2 regions of the Paenibacillus sp. UNC217MF genome follow, and region 1 is predicted to be linked to the other one. Evidence: predicted binding sites of a transcription regulator. Region 1 holds the regulator's gene; the other holds the start of a gene.
What was found. The regulator NrdR, encoded in region 1, represses ribonucleotide reductase genes. The targets are predictions, from matches to a motif close to AACACNATATATNGTGTT.

Region 1 (8,275 bases):
CGAAAATTTAATTATGGTGTACATAAGCAAAATCCGTGAGAAAATTGAGGATAATCCGAGAAAGCCTATCCACCTCATTACGATTAGGGGGTTAGGCTACCGTTTTGAAAAAAGCAAATAATCTCTCCGGTCGACGTCCCTTGAAACGGGTATTTTTTCGAAATTATGCAGTGATATGCGTCCTGATGATAGCAGCGATCATTGTATCTCTCCTGAGCACGAACCTATTTATGAGGCGGTATATAGATGAACTGGTCGTTGCTCAAATTAATGGAACGGATATTTATCGGTACCCTTTCCACAACATCAGTGGGCATTTGCTGGACAAGTACGGCGGTTGGTTCGAAATCGTGAATGAGTCAGGCGAGATCATTTTTGTCAAAGGAAACAAAGAGGACGACATCAAGCATTACGAAGACGGTCAAATGTATGCCAAGATGGATGTAGAGCGCAACGATGATGCAATCTCCTATCATGCTTACCAAGCCAAAGGGCCGCATGGCGAATCATATGTATTGCTGTGGAAAATTCCTGAGCGCTTGTTGAAATTATCAACTGCGACAACGATCTTTGCTGCGTTATTAGCTATTTTATTATTTATCCTTCTTTACTTTTACGCCCGCTATTCGGTTAGACAAGTGAAAAAGCCGTTGCGGCAAATCTTAGAAGGCATCAAAGAGATGGAGCATTTCAATTACACGAAGCGGCTTCATTATTCAGCCGAAAAGGAATTCGCGGAAATACAAGATGCGTTTAACGGCATGGCTGAACGTTTGCAGCGCACTTCTGCTGAGAAGGAAGCCGCCGAGAACAATAAGCGAAACATGCTGCTGCACCTCTCGCATGATTTGAAGACGCCGATTACTTCGATTTACGGTTATTCGCAGCTTCTGTTGGACAATCAGGCACTGGAAGACAAAGATACCCGCAAATATATTCAATATATTTACGATAAGTCAGCGTATATGGCCAATTTAATTAAGGACTTATTTGAACTGGCGAAGCTGGATGACAAGCATACGGAATTGAGCAAAGAGAAAGTGAACGTTACGAAATGGTTCCAGCAGCTCGTGGTGGAATTTTATCCGGAAATAGAAGAGAAGGGATTTGAGCTGGAAGCACATATCCCGGAAGAACCGCTCTATGTCAAGATGGACAAGATTCATATGAGTCGCGTCATCACTAACTTAATTAGCAATGCACTGCGATATAATCCAGCGGGAACGGTGCTCTATGTGTCATGTGCACGACAAGAAGGAAACGTTATACTGTGGATCGGAGACGACGGAATTGGCGTTCAGGAGCCGATCAAAGAACATATTTTTGAAGAATTCATCCGTGGCGACGGGCCGATCAAAGACAGTACAGGCTTAGGTCTCGCCATTTGCAAAAAAATCATAACGCTCCATGATGGCACGATTGAACTAACGCAGGATCAGTGTTACCATACCTTGTTTCAAATCACGTTGACTATTACGGAGGACTAGAGTTCCTTCATGATGTCGGGCATCACCTTCAGGCTTCGATACCACGGATCGTTTGCATGCCCGGATCTAGCCCATTGCAATATTAAGCTCCAGTTTGAAGTATTCCTTTTGGTGTTACACCCTTTACAAACGGATCATCCCGTGTATAATGAAAGCTGTCAAGCATATGAACGATGGAAACTGCATAGTGAATTTCGAACACTAGGGGTGCTGTAACAAGCTGAGAGACAGCGGCAACGCTGTTAACCCTTACAACCCGAACTAGATAATACTAGCGTGGGGAAGTGTAGTCGACTGATTGATATAAGCTGCGGCTTCGTCATGTTCGTCATTGCATGAAGCCATGTCATACCCTTGTATCCTCAAGCGTAACTGCACCGACTCACGGTGCAGTTTTTTTGTTGTCTGCTGACCACATATTGATTCGTCAGGGAGGATATAAGTTATGAGTCAGTTATCTTGCGGTACGAGCCGCATCGTTGGTTGTCGCTTTTCTATCTATCCGATGAGCGATCGCTTCGTTGACCTTATTTTGGGAGCGTTGCGAGACACAGACATGTCTAAGGTATGGTGCCATACCGATGATGTCAGCACCTGGGTTCGTGGGCGTAGTGAACATGTATTCGATGTCGTTCAGTCAATCTTTTTACATAGCGCGGCAAGTGGAGAACATGTTGTGCTGAATGCTACCTTCTCTGTTGGCTGTCCGGGCGACACACAAGGAGATGCCTTCATGAATACGGACGAAATTCGAATGAATGCGGAACGGTATCAAGCGATTCCTCTCAAGGTCGCTGCTCATTTTGCGCTCTACCCGCTCGGAACGGCAGATTACATGGATACGATCTATGAGATCATTGGCCTTGCTAAGGAAGAAGGCACTTTCGATGAGAGCGCTCATTATGCAAGCCGCTTAGAAGGAGATGCACAGCGAGTATTTACTACACTTGAGAACGCGTTTAATCGGGCGAGAAAATCAGACAAGTCCCATGTAGTGATGACAACTACGATGTCAGCCAACAGCCCTTCCACAAGGTAGCAGCTGAAGATAAAGAATTTCCAAAATGCAAATTACAAACCAAACGGACTCATCCGATCATCGTTCTAAGAAAAGAGGAATGTTCATGAATTCGCGAAACAGCCAATGGAAATTACGAGATATTGTCGTTCTCAGTTCATTATCTGTTGTGTTTGCCGTCATTTATCTGCTCTTCTTGCAATTAGGCAATGTGCTTGTTGGCTTTATGGGGCCGATGGGATATGAAGTCATCTTCGGCATTTGGTTTATCGTATCGATCATCGCTACCTATATTATCCGCAAGCCCGGGGCTGCCGTCATTTCTGAGACAGTCGCTGGACTGATTGAGGTATTAATCGGCAACGCCGTAGGGCCTATTTTGATTGTATCCGCCCTAATTCAAGGTTTGGGTGCCGAAGCCGTATTTGCCGCTACAAGATATCGGAATTATTCAACCAAAGTGCTTATGCTGGCTGGGGTGGGCTCCGCTGTATTCAGCTTCGCGTGGGGGTATTTCCGCAGCGGTTATGCGGCCTACTCTGTTGGTCTCATCCTCGCGATGTTCGTCGTTCGCTGTATAAGTGGCGCACTCCTCTCGGGTCTGCTTGGCAAATGGATTGCGGACGCCTTGGCCAATACAGGAGTTCTTAGAAGCTTCCCAATTGCAAAGGGGCAGCGATAACATGGCAAGCCCAGCGCTTCTCATTCCCAATCACCCAGCACAATCGACCTTACAACGTGACGCCGAGCATGGAGCTCTTATTGCACTGGAAGCCACTGATCTGACACTCGCCTTCGAGACCGAAGGCAAGCCTGTCTTATCCAACATCAATGTCACCCTGCATGAGGGGGAAACCGTTCTGCTGTTGGGCCCAAGTGGCTGTGGCAAGAGCTCGCTAGCCTTTTGCCTTACCGGGCTATATCCACATGCAATAGACAGTCTAGTTGAAGGCAGTGTCCTCGTGTACGGCAAGCCAATCGAACAGTACGATTCCGGTGCAGCGGCCCAGCATATCGGAATTGTATTTCAAGATTTCGAAAGTCAGTTCTGTATGCTGCGTGTAGAAGAGGAAATAGCCTTTTGCCTAGAAAATCGGGATTGTCCTCGAACTGAGATGGAATCCATAATTCAAGAGGTATTAGAAAAGGTAGGATTGCTCGCATGGCGTCATGCGTATATCCACGAGCTGTCGGGAGGCATGAAGCAGAAGCTGGCTCTCGCCTGCGCTCTAGCCCTTCGCGTGCACATGCTTGTATTGGATGAGCCCACATCGAATCTCGATCCGTATACAAGACATCAATTTGCTGTACTCATTTCAGAACTGGCACGCAAGGAAGGGATGGCTCTGCTCATCATTGAGCACCAATTGGACGATTGGATCGGCATGGCGAATCGCCTGATCGTGATGGATGAGGATGGAGCTCTCGTCTTTGACGGGCTTCCTGCCTCTTACTTCAAGCATCATGCAGCTGAAGCCAAGTCACGTGGTATCTGGCTCCCGCAAGCGCTGGAACTGCAGCAATTCATCCGTGAGCGGTTTAATCGCAGCAACAGTAGCGATGGCAACAACGATGACGATAGTAGCAATATTAGCGATTTCAGCAATTATGATGATCAGTTCGTTCGTCAGCGTCTCACAGCCGCGGACCCTGCACTCACAGACGAGGATCTCTTGAAGCTGCTGCTGTCGCTCCCTAAATTCGCACAGCAGGATGTGATGCGCATCCTAACATCAGCTCAATCGAACGGTTCCCCACGAAAACCTGAGGAAGTCTTGCAAGCGCACAACCTTGTCTATTGGCGTAAAGGGAGAGTAATCCTCGATCACGTGTCCCTTACTCTGCATTCAGGGGAATGGGTAGCACTTGTTGGTTCAAACGGAGCTGGGAAATCTACCCTCGCCTCCCTCTTATCTGGATTGACACAGCCGGATGAAGGTCAAATCATTCTGAATGGCATGCCTCTTCATCGATATGCAGAGCGGGAGCTGAGAGCCTTCATCGGATATGTATTCCAGAATCCAGAGCATCAGTTCATTACTGATACCGTGTTCGATGAACTTGCATTCGGGATGCGCTTGCAGCTTCTGAGCGAAGAAGAAGTACAGCAGCATGTTGGAGAAGCCTTGACACGCTTCCGCTTGAACAAGGTTGCCAATGCCAATCCCTTCTCCATCAGCCAAGGACAGAAGCGAAGACTTAGTGTCGCTTCCGTTCTTACCGACAGCCAACAGCTATTGTTATGCGATGAGCCGACATATGGACAAGACGCTTATACATCCAAGCAGCTGATGGACACCCTGCAAGCACGAACCCAAGCAGGCGCAACTGTCCTGATGATCACGCATGATATGGAGTGGGTTCAGACCTATGCCGACCGAATTATTGTGCTAGATGAAGGTTGCATACAGTTTGACGGCAGCCCTTCCAAGCTGTGGAAGGAGCACCCTGAGCTCGTGGAGAAGTGTCATCTGCGTATGCCGATGAACTTCGCGGTGACATCTCGCTTACTTGTACAGACTACAGGTATCGAAGGAGGAGATCATCCTGATACTCCGTGATTGGAATCCAAGCATTAAGGGGCTTGCGATCATTATAGCGGTTATTATGCTGTCGTTGACATTCGATCCGGTTACACCGCTTGCAGCACTTGTCTACATCGTTCTATTTACATTCCTATTAGGGAACATATCATGGCGTAAATGGCTGCTTAGCTTCTGCCCCTTCCTCATTATGGGCATCGGCTACGTGTGGACGGCTCTCGTCTTCCCGCGTTCTGCCGATCCCGCTTCAAGTGCCATTCTATGGCAGTGGGGGTCGTTCATCATTACAGAGGCCACGTTCCAGCAGGCGGTATCACTCGGACTCAGAGTGCTTATCTTCTCCGCCTTGTCGCTCATCTTCATCTTGACGACAGATCCTGTTCGCTTCATACTGAGCCTGATGCAGCAGTGCAAGCTGTCGCCCAAGTGGGCATACGGTATTCTGGCAGGCTATCGCTTCCTACCCTTCTTCAAGGAAGAACTGCGCATCATACAGGATGCCCACCGCATGCGAGGCATAGAACGGGAGCGTGGCTGGAAGAGCAAGCTGCGGGCATGGAAGCGTCATGCAATTCCACTGCTTGCTTCAGCTATCCGCAAGTCGGAGCGTGTAGCTGCCGCCATGATATCGAAGGGATTCACAGGCCGACGTGGAAGAGCTTATTATGTGAAGCTTCGAGTTACATGGAAGGATTGGGCCTTACTCTTCCTTCTGCTAGGCGGAATCGCGTTATGCTACTACGTATCCTGGAAACTTGGGTTCGTACAATGGTATCAAGGACAATTGTGACACATTATGACACCCTTTTCGTACATCATGCATAACATATCTAAGCACATTGTATGTTCCGCTATTATGCGAAAAGGAGGTCTTTCTATGCCTAAAAAAATCACGCCTAAGAAGATCACGTCTAAGACGTTATCCCCCCATTACTCCAAAAGTGTAAAGTTCTTGAAAAAATTCGTAAAGATAAAGGCCAAAAACGGTAACATATATACAGGCACCATCGTGAAAGTAGATAAAAAGAGAGTGTACTTAAAGGTCAACTCCGTAAAGCATGCGGGAAAAGTACACACTTCATTTTTCCCTTTCATCTTGCCGTTGGTGCTCTTCGATCTCCTTGCTATCGTGCTGCTTGATACCCGTAGACGAATTATTTTTTAACGACCTATTCTCCCTCAAATGTTTGAGGGAGTTTTTATTTGCACGACAAACTCACGAACAATTCGAGATAACGCTCCAGCTCCTCAAAACGGGGAAAATGCCCGCTACGATGGAAAGTCGTCTGCAATGTAGATCTGTAGTTATTTATAACCCACACTACAATTGATTGATCGACAAAATACAAAGAACCCCTCAAGCAGATTACTGCTTAAGAGGTTCTCATTTGAATTATTTATCTGAGTGTTCGCCAAGGGCGTTCTTCGACAGAAGATGATTCAGTTCCTTCATAAACATGCTGATATCCTTGAACTGACGATAGACCGATGCGAACCGCACATAAGCAACTTCATCTACTGGATAGAGCTGCTCCATGACGAAATCACCGATGACACGGCTGTCTACCTCCGCATGGGCGGTATCGCGCAGCTGCTTCTCGACCTCCGAAGCAATCATCTCCAGCCGTTCCACAGATACGGGACGCTTCTCACAGGCACGAATAAGTCCGCGCAGCATCTTATCCCTACTGAACTCTTCCCTGCTTCCATCCTTCTTAATAACGATGAGCGGAGTCTCCTCCACCATCTCGAATGTAGTAAAGCGTCTGCTGCACAGCTCGCACTCCCGCCTGCGGCGAATAGACTTATTGTCGTTCGCTGGACGAGAATCAAGTACCTTTGTTCCTAAGTGGTCACAATAAGGACACTTCATTTTCGTTCCTCCGTTCTACTCTTGATGTTATCACAATTCACTTTTTAAAAAGTTACCAGTGGTTACCTGTAATGATCTTTGAAAGAATGCACACAATACAATTACCAACCGCAAGGAGGTGAATCAAATGAGCCAAAACAATCGTTCCAGCAACAACTTGGTCGTACCTCAAGCGACAGCAGCTCTTGAACAAATGAAGTTCGAGATCGCACAAGAGTTGGGCATTGCCATCCCATCTGACGGATACTATGGCAACATGGCAACTCGTGACACGGGTTCTATCGGGGGTTACATCACGAAGCGCCTTGTCCAAATCGCTGAACAATCTCTTGCAGGTCAATACAAATAATGACGGAAGAAGCGTCGGACATCATGCGCGATAACGGTATCGGCTTGTCCGATGCTTCTTCTTCATTCTACTTCATTTTCGGATAGATGTTTTTATACTTATCATAATAATGGATAACACGCTGTACGTACAACTTTGTTTCCCCATATGGAATTTGCTGCTTGGCTGTGTCATAGCTGCCGTCCCATACTTTGTTGCGAATCCATTTGTTCACATTGCCGGGACCCGCGTTGTAAGCAGCGATCGCCGCGATCCAATTCTCATTGAATTGCTTATGCAGCGATTTCAGATACCATGTGCCAATAAGAATATTGGGGTCGGCCGTATTTTTCAACTCGTCCAAAGACCAACGATTATTCATCTTCAGCTGCTCCATCGCCCATGTGGCCGTTTCCGGCATCAGCTGCATGACTCCAATCGCTCCCTTGCGAGATTCGCGCCCCGCTTGGAAGTTCGTCTCCACTCGAATGATAGCAGCCACAAGCAGAGGATCTACATCATATTGAGCTGCATATTTGCGGATCTCGTCTTCATATGCAATCGGGTACATCCATCTCCCCAGCCATTGCGACTGAACGAACAGCAAGAACAGCATGCCCAAAAACAACAGCAATAGCACTCTCTTTTTGCGGAGCATTTTCATCATACGATTCATAGCAAGCCTTTCTCCGACCAGAAATGGTCGAGCTGCTTGATCGTATCTTCCAACGAACCGCTATTGTCGATAATAATGTCCGCCAGCTCTCGCTTTTTCTCCATACTCCACTGAGCATTCAGCCTCTGTTCAGCTTCGCGCTCGCTCCAACCGTCCCGTTCCATTAGACGCTGTAATTGAACACTTTTTGGAACATACACTACCAATATCGAATCGAACATCTCGCTTAGACCTGACTCATACAGGAGCGGTATATCAACGACAACAAGACGTTCTGGATGGTCCGTCTCATATTGATGCATTTGACGCTGGATTTCCTTCCGGATAGCCGGGTGGGTGATGCTTTCTAA
Region 2 (8,275 bases), 150 kb from region 1:
AACGTTTTCATTTTGTTGCAGTTGCGGATTGGCTTTGCTTATTGACATAAATACCCTTCTCTCTCTTTGGAATCCTTGGAATGCCGGTATTGCACATGCTTTCCGTTGCGGGTAAATGTAACAAAGTAGCTTTCAACTTCCTGCAAATTCACCTTATTCTTGCTAATGAATTGAATAATTCCATATCTGTCTGTTTTAATGAGAATTGTTGTACGATTCTGGTTGTTTTGAGGTTTTATAAATACAGAGGAGTATCCTTATTTGGATCAAAATTGTAGGCATTGCTAATATTTTGCACTTTTCGACAGCGGATCTGGTGAATACATTCTCCTTTCCTACCTTTCTCTTTATTTTAACAATAGAGTGACCTTAAGCCCTTCGGGGTAACGGCTTCTCAGCTCTTTCGCGTAAGGACTAAAATTCCTCCATTATTGGGTGTTTTTGGTTTTATCACCAATAAACTTCGCCAAGTTGGGGTGAAGTTCCTTTTTTATGACTGAAAATCCTTGCGTATCAAGGGCTCAGATTAATGCAAAATACTCAAATAAAAAGAGCCGCAAGAAAGTTGACCTTTCTTACAGCTCAAAAAAATAAAGCAAACCCAACCCTACGCAGAGTCAGATAAGGATATATTTTGAGTGAAAAGAATAAGGTAACTTTCTTGCCAATAAAGAATAAAACAGAACAAATAGAACTGGTTTTATTCTTTAAACGTTAGCAAGAAATTCTACATTACCCTCTTCAACTCCTATCGTAAGTGTTAGCGCAATAGTAACATACCAAATTTTTCTTTGCAATATTCAAATTGTTAATTAATAACTTTTTCTGACATACATACCGCTCGGTATTCGGCGGTTCCTAAATATTTCATTCGATTTTTTAATAAGTAAGAATTCGTATTTCCAGTATATTATTTTGAAATTGAAGCACTGCCAGGTAATTTTTTTTGTATTTTTAAATGCACTGCAAGATTAGTCAACTGCTCATATGAATAACAATTTTTTAACCAATCCACTCTCTTCACTTCAAACTTTGCCAGCAACACATTGATCGTCATATAATTGGCTCTAGCCAATATCTAATTAATAACTGAAAACACTCTCATCAGGATACCATTTAGGTCAGTTTTGTTATTTCCGGCTCCGCCCGTGCAGCCCAAAGTAGAACCCAATAGAGCTCTTGCCAGATAGTTACATCTGTGATATAATATGATATTGTAATATCAATTTAACCCCTTTTACGTTCCTCGCTAGAAGAATAACCCTTCGTGACCACGAAGTTTTAAATTCTTATTTTGAATAACCCAAACGAAGTATGAGTTTATGTAAAGACGAAATTCTGATTCACACTGGCGCGGTCATCGGAGCCGCAAGGACAAAAGAGAGGTAGGGCTTTTGTTGTTTTAGAAGTGTCATTATTCTGTTAACCTATATAAAATGATCTGAAGTTTAAGGTAATCTCCCGTTCATTTTATGCAACTAGAAAACAACCAGGGACCGGCTGCAGCCATACTACAGGCTGTCAGGGGTTAAATAGTTGGCGTCATGCTGCGCCAGACCAAAACACAAACCCCCGGGGCGCTGCCACAGCAGCTTCACGGGGGTTTTCCATTTGCCCTATACTTTGTAACCATTAATCGGCGATTTGATCTGCGCGCCTCTCTTCATTATCCAAGCAGCGCCACCGAATTGTTATCCATGCCGCCACGGTGACAAGGTAGCCGATGTATTGCCCCGACTATTACAATGAACGTTACATACAAATGATTCACAGCACTCATTTCTCTCAAATCTTCGAACATAAGCTCTTTATGAACAACGGCTGTATCCACAGTTCGCACACGTCTTGCAGCCTTCCATATTGATAAGAGAAGCTGAACCGCAGGAAGGACATAAGTCTCTCGACATCCCGCTCATCATCGGTGGAGATGTATCTTTCTGAGCAGATGATGAATCTTCAATCGCAGCTGCGATTGGTTCCTGTTCGATCGATTCCTGTCGTGAAGAATTAACCTGTTGATGATTGCCACTGGCAGTCTGATTGTTGTTTTTTGACTGATGGCCATTTTCACTCGATTGTTGGTTATTGTTATGCGACTGACCGCTGTCATTTTGATGGTTCTGCTGACCGTTTCTCCCTTTACTATTTCGCTGAAGCTCTTGATCACATGCCTGCTCCTGCATATGTGTCTCCAGCGCTTTTGCGACTGCATCTGCAATCGACTCCACCCGATTAGCACCGAAGCCAACGGAGCCTGAACCACCGATTCCCTTCAAATGCTTGATTAACAGCTCTACTTTGTTCCCATGGTCGCCATAGCGCAGGAACAGGGAACATACGCGGCCTAGCGCTTCCGCCATCGCAAATACATCGGATCCAGCCTTGCCGACGTTTAAGAAGATTTCTGCAGGAATGTCATTCAAATCATTAATCGTAATGTACGCCATCCCGAACGGCGTATTAATCTTATACGTTGCCCCGCGCAATACTTGTGGACGGCGCTTGTACACATTATTTGAGCTTGCTGATTCAGACTCTCCCCCCTTGGTTGCAGTTACCTCAGCAGAAGGAGAAGCATTGCCATGTGTAGATTCCTGAGTAGATTCCTGACCGTCATTACTTTCCTGCGCTCGTACTCCATCCTTCTGTTCATGATCTGAAGAGACACTCAAAGATGATACACCAGACGAGCCAGTATCCTGCCGATGAAGCTGCTGCTCATTTCCATTCCCATTGTTCTTCGTCTTCTGCTGATCTTCAGAAACAGAGGAAGACTCGCAATGCAGAACCCCTCCCTGTGTTGATTGCGGCTTCTCCTGACCGTCCGTATTAAAATGATTCTGCACGGATTGCTGCTTCTCCTGATTGTCCGCACGGAAATCATCCTGTTCAGGCTGCTTTTGCTGCGAGTTCGAATGGGAATCAGCTTGCCCCAATCCTGAATGGTTGCTCTCTTCCTGCTTCGACTCTTTCTCCGTCGACAGCACTTGCACGTCTCGACTTCCATCTCGGTAAATGGTTACACCTTTACATCCGAGGTCGAACGCCAGTTCATACAATTCCTTCGTCTGCTCGACAGTAAAGTCATTCGGACAGTTCGCCGTTTTGGAAATCGAGCTGTCCACCCAGCGCTGAATCGCTGCTTGCGCACGAATATGATCCTCTGCTGACAGATCCATCGCTGTTACAAAGTAATCTGGCAGCTGGTCGTTCGGATGCGCATCCTTCCATTGCTGCGCAATCGGCACGAACTGCTCGTCATAGCCGAGACGGCTCTGGCGGTAATATTTGAAGGCGAAGTACGGCTCGATCCCGGTGGAAGTGCCAACCATGGTACCCGTGCTGCCCGTCGGCGCTTGTGTAATGACCGTTACATTACGCATCCCCTTCGCTTGAATTGCTTCTTCGACCTCAGGATATACACCGCACATTTGCTTCATGAAGCCGCTTGACAAGTAAGGCTCTGCTTGAAAGGCAGGGAAAGCCCCTTTCTCCGCAGCAATATCCGCAGAAGCCAAGTAGGCCTCGCGAGCAATAAAGCCGAACAGTCGGTCAAGGAATTCGAGCGAGTAAGGACTTCCATATCGGATTCCAAGCTTGATCATCAATTCTGCCAATCCCATCGAGCCAAGCCCGACACGCCGCTCCTTCTGTTGATTGTTTTTATTCTCCTCAAAATGATACGGAGTCTTATCTATGACGTTATCGAGGAAGCGCACCGCATAACGCGTTACCTTCGATAGCTCCTCCCAAGCAACATCCCGCTTCTCAGCATCATAAAACTTGGACAGGTTGAGCGCAGATAAATTGCAGACACCCCACGCCGGCAGTCCCTGTTCTCCACAAGGATTCGTACAGATAATCGGGTTGAAATACCAGCTGTTCGACATCTGATTATAATGCTCCATGAAGACAACACCCGGTTCCGCCGACTTCCACGCCGACTCTATAATCGTATGCCAAATGTCGCGGGCCTTAACTGTCTGATAAGGAATGACGGGCTTGCCTGCCTTCTTCCACTTTTCCAAATCTCCATCCCACTGCTCATCATAGTCCGGATCACTCGTATCTGGGAATACAAGCTCCCAGTCCAAGTCCTCCTTCACGGCTTTCATAAATCCATTGCTAACACAGACAGATAAGTTCGCATTCGTCACTTGACCTGCAGTCTGCTTCACCGTAATAAAATCCAAAATGTCCGGATGCCAATCATACATCATTAACATTAAGGCACCACGCCGGCTGCCGCCCTGCTCGATAAGTCCTGTCGTATAGCTGAATAAGCCTCCCCATGAAACCGCTCCACTGGATGAGCCATTAACACCACGCACAATAGCCCGTCTTGGACGAAGCGAGGATAGATTGATGCCAACGCCGCCACCCCGAGCCATAATCTCTGTCATTTCCGAGAGCGTCTGCATAATCCCGCCTCGACTATCCTTCGGAGACGGAATGACATAGCAATTGAACAAGGTTAGCTCCTCACTTGCTCCTGCTCCTGCTGCGATTCGTCCACCCGGGACAAGCTTCCAATCATCGAGAATATATCTGAATTTGTCCGTCCATTCTGCTTGCTTCTCCGTAGTCTCAACGGAGGCAATTGCAGATGCCAATCGATCCCACATTTCCTCCGGTGTTTTCTCCACGGTCAGGGTAACATGCTCAATAGATGTCTGGATGGTCGCCCCGCTTCGGAGTGCAACAGATAAGTTCCGGCCATTACGTGCAGTAACCTCTCCAACCTCCTTCGTCGGAAATTTCGGATCATCTTTCGTTAATACAAGTACAACGTCCCCCACTCGGGTATTATTCGTATCTGCATCCTTTTTTGCATATCGATCTAGAAATATCTTCTCACTTAATCCTTCCAAGCGTTTCTTCTGTGGCATATTCAAAGAGAACGACCTCCTGGCTTCTTCAATTCATCAAATCATTACCGACAACCACGTGCGTTAGACCTGCTTACATGGTATGTACTAAACACTATATCTAGTGTCCAAAAAGCATTTTACATCAACATATACAAAAACACTGTGATAAATCCCTCATTTCAAACTCTTTCCATCGTATCGTATGAACAGTTATGAAATAAGAAGATTACGTCCATACTACACGGTAATGAGGAATAACGAATCGATTAGGGAGGGAGACAACATGCGTACGTATCAGCCGTCGAACGAAGAGTCTCGTACACCGAGTAACGCTTCTACGACACTAGCTTACCCCGGAATCGAAGCATCTATGGGAGCTGTGGGTAATAATGGAGATAACCCCTCCTCATCCTCCCGTACTAGCACAGCTGCAATAGGTAGCATCCCCCTTACTATCGAGAACGGATGGACGGACGAGCTTCTTGCTCGCATTGACAAAAACAGCCCTTGGGATGATTGGACCTTATTCCGGCTTGCATACGAAGCCCAGCAGGCAAAGCGAATTCATGCATTTGACGAGCTTCAATGCTTAACTCATATTACAAACGTCGATCCACTGCCGCATCAATTGGAGACAGCCCGCAAAGTGCTGCATGATATGCGAGGCAGAGCAATATTAGCCGATGAAGTAGGTCTCGGGAAGACAATCGAAGCCGGTCTTGTTTTGAAGGAATATATGATTCGTGGACTTGTGAAGCGAGTGCTCATCTTAGTGCCCGCCTCTCTTGTGCTGCAATGGGTTCGTGAGCTGAACCATAAGTTCGGCATTCCCGCGATTGCCCAAAAGAAGGGATATCAATGGGCGAATGACATCGTAGTCGCTTCCATGGATACAGCTAAGCGCGATCCGCACAAGGAAATTCTCATGGAGCAGGAATACGATATGTTAATCGTTGATGAAGCCCATAAACTGAAAAATCGGAAAACAACGAACTATCAATTCATTCAGCATTTGCGCAAGAAATACTGTCTTCTGCTAACTGCTACACCCGTTCAGAATGATATGAACGAGTTGTATAACTTGATCAATCTGCTGAAGCCAGGTCAGCTGGGCGGTCAAGGGGAGTTCAGCACGAACTTCGTCGCAGACAAGCGGATGCCGAAGAATGAGGGCATGCTCCAGAGCGAGCTATCGAAGGTCATGGTGCGCAATCGCAGAGGTGAAGGCAATGTTCATTTTACGAAGCGCATCGTTAAGAATGTTCCACTCACCCTCTCGCCGGAAGAACAGGCGCTCTATGATGGAGTCACTCGATTTGTAAAGGAGCAATATCGAACAAGCAGCGGGGATATCGGCAGCATGTTCTCCCTCATTACGCTGCAGCGGGAAGTATGCTCCAGTCGGGATGCCGTCTTCTTAACACTCGTGAATTTGTCAAAGAAGCTTGCCGAGGACTCCCCTATTCGCAATTATATCTGGGATCTTGTCGATCTCATTAAAGGCATTAATGCGAATACTAAAGCCGAAACGGCGATGAACATTATTCGCGAGATTAATGAAAAAGTTATCGTGTTTACCGAATACAGAGCTACCCAGGAGTACTTGCTGCAGTATTTCCGCAATGCCGGTCTAGTCGCAGTTCCTTACAGCGGAGGGATGAACCGCGGCAAGAAGGATTGGATGATGGATCTTTTCCGCGGACGGGCACAGGTCATGATTGCAACAGAAGCCGGGGGCGAAGGTATCAATCTGCAGTTCTGCCATCATATGATTAATTTTGATTTGCCATGGAACCCGATGCGCGTAGAGCAGCGGATTGGTAGGGTACATCGGCTTGGTCAGAACAATGATGTGAAGATCTACAACCTATCAACGCAAGGAACGATTGAAGAATATATATTGAACCTGCTTCATGAGAAAATCAACATGTTCGAGATGGTCATCGGCAGTCTCGACATGATCCTGGAACGGTTCGAGAAGCAGGATTCTCTCGAGAAGAGCCTCTCCCGCATTCTTCTGGAATCGGATTCGGAAGATCTGATTCGCACCGAGGTGGAGCGTTTAGGCAATTCGTTAAATGCGATACGTGAAGAAATAGATATGGAAGACGACGAGAAGAGTGCAGCAATAAGTAATCTCCTGCATAACATGAGTGCCGAGATTGAAGGATGATGACAGGAATAGGAGGTAGGAAGGAATGAATACGGAGCAAGTACGACGATTTGTGCTCGATTATTTGGAGGCCACCGATTGTCATATCATGGAGACCTCACCTGCCAGTGTAACCGTGAAGCTGTCAGAACGAGCCGATCGGAAGCTTACGAACCGTCCCTACTATTGGGGTTTCGTTGATCGCACAGGGGCAGAGCCCGAGACGATGCGATTCACCTTCGTATTCGATCCTTCTGCGATGCCGCCTGAACCTCCTCGTGGACCTTCTGCCCCGCCAGTCCTGCCACCTGCGGGTAACGCCACAGCTCCGCCAACTGGTGCAACTATTGCTCCGCCTCCGGGCTCTACCCCTGCCGGTACAGCCCCCGGCGACTCCATCCTCGGTCGCTACTTCGGCGTAGCACCCGCCTTCACAGGCGGCGGTGGAGGCATAGGGCGAATTCCACGCGAGGATGTTACCTTCGGTAGCCGGCGGTTGTCGAGCATCATGCAAGCGGTTCATGAAGAGGGTAGCTTCATTCAATTGTTCGCTGAACCAGCCAATGCCAGCAGTACTGCTGCAAGTAGTTCCACACGAGGTAGTAAGCGTTCTACTGCATATGAGCCATGGCTTCTCTTAAATCTTAACGTCGAATTTGCTTGCGATCTGAAGAGAGAGGAAATTCATTCGTTCGGAATATCTCTTGTAACGGGACGCATCCGGACTGACTTCATGGAACAACTGCTGTCCATGCCCTTGTCCCCTAAGCTTCCTTCCAATGTGCATGTTGCGCCTTGGTCGTTGTCTATTCAACAAGCCCGCGAGGCTGTAGAAAGACATTTAATCGATCTCATCTCTACCTATGACAATACATGGGCTGTGGAGGCGTCAGAACGATTGGAAGAAGAGCTTGCGAGATTGAAGTCTTATTACGAACCTCAGCTTCAGCAATTCAGCACCGATGCCGAGCAGGCTGCGAATATGCCATCCAACAAGGACAAGCATGGCGGAGATGATTCCGACACTGATCCCGAACAAGGGAATACAAATTCCCCTTCGAAACAAGAACAGATCCAGCAGCAATATGACATGAGGTGCCAAGAGATTCGGTGGCAATTCGAGCCTCGGATTGCGGTCAATTTTCTCAATGCAGGTCTGATTCATCTTCCTTCGACATTGGCCTAAGCCTATCAATCATGAACAGTGCAGAAACGCCACATTGCGGCAAAAATAGAACGTGTAAAGGACAAG

Region 2: the regulator NrdR is predicted to act here: its motif matches at 4,980-4,997, upstream of BP95_RS31680 (adenosylcobalamin-dependent ribonucleoside-diphosphate reductase).

Annotation. Positions count from the first base shown of each region.
Region 1 covers NZ_KK366031.1:33,389-41,663, reverse strand. The annotation lists gene BP95_RS0128545 (response regulator transcription factor) at 1-121, shown strand, start outside; gene BP95_RS0128540 (HAMP domain-containing sensor histidine kinase) at 105-1,487, shown strand; TPP riboswitch at 1,681-1,787, shown strand; gene BP95_RS0128535 (YkoF family thiamine/hydroxymethylpyrimidine-binding protein) at 1,933-2,526, shown strand; gene BP95_RS0128530 (ECF transporter S component) at 2,612-3,187, shown strand; gene BP95_RS0128525 (ABC transporter ATP-binding protein) at 3,189-5,066, shown strand; gene BP95_RS0128520 (energy-coupling factor transporter transmembrane component T family protein) at 5,053-5,838, shown strand; gene BP95_RS0128515 (hypothetical protein) at 5,926-6,213, shown strand; gene nrdR (transcriptional regulator NrdR) at 6,442-6,921, opposite strand; gene BP95_RS0128505 (alpha/beta-type small acid-soluble spore protein) at 7,049-7,270, shown strand; gene BP95_RS0128500 (lytic transglycosylase domain-containing protein) at 7,338-7,925, opposite strand; gene coaE (dephospho-CoA kinase) at 7,922-8,275, opposite strand, start outside.
Region 2 covers NZ_KK366031.1:187,681-195,955, reverse strand. The annotation lists partial or broken gene BP95_RS31685 (non-ribosomal peptide synthetase) at 1-48, opposite strand, end outside; gene BP95_RS31680 (adenosylcobalamin-dependent ribonucleoside-diphosphate reductase) at 1,809-4,889, opposite strand; gene BP95_RS0129255 (DEAD/DEAH box helicase) at 5,155-7,044, shown strand; gene BP95_RS0129250 (YqhG family protein) at 7,070-8,209, shown strand.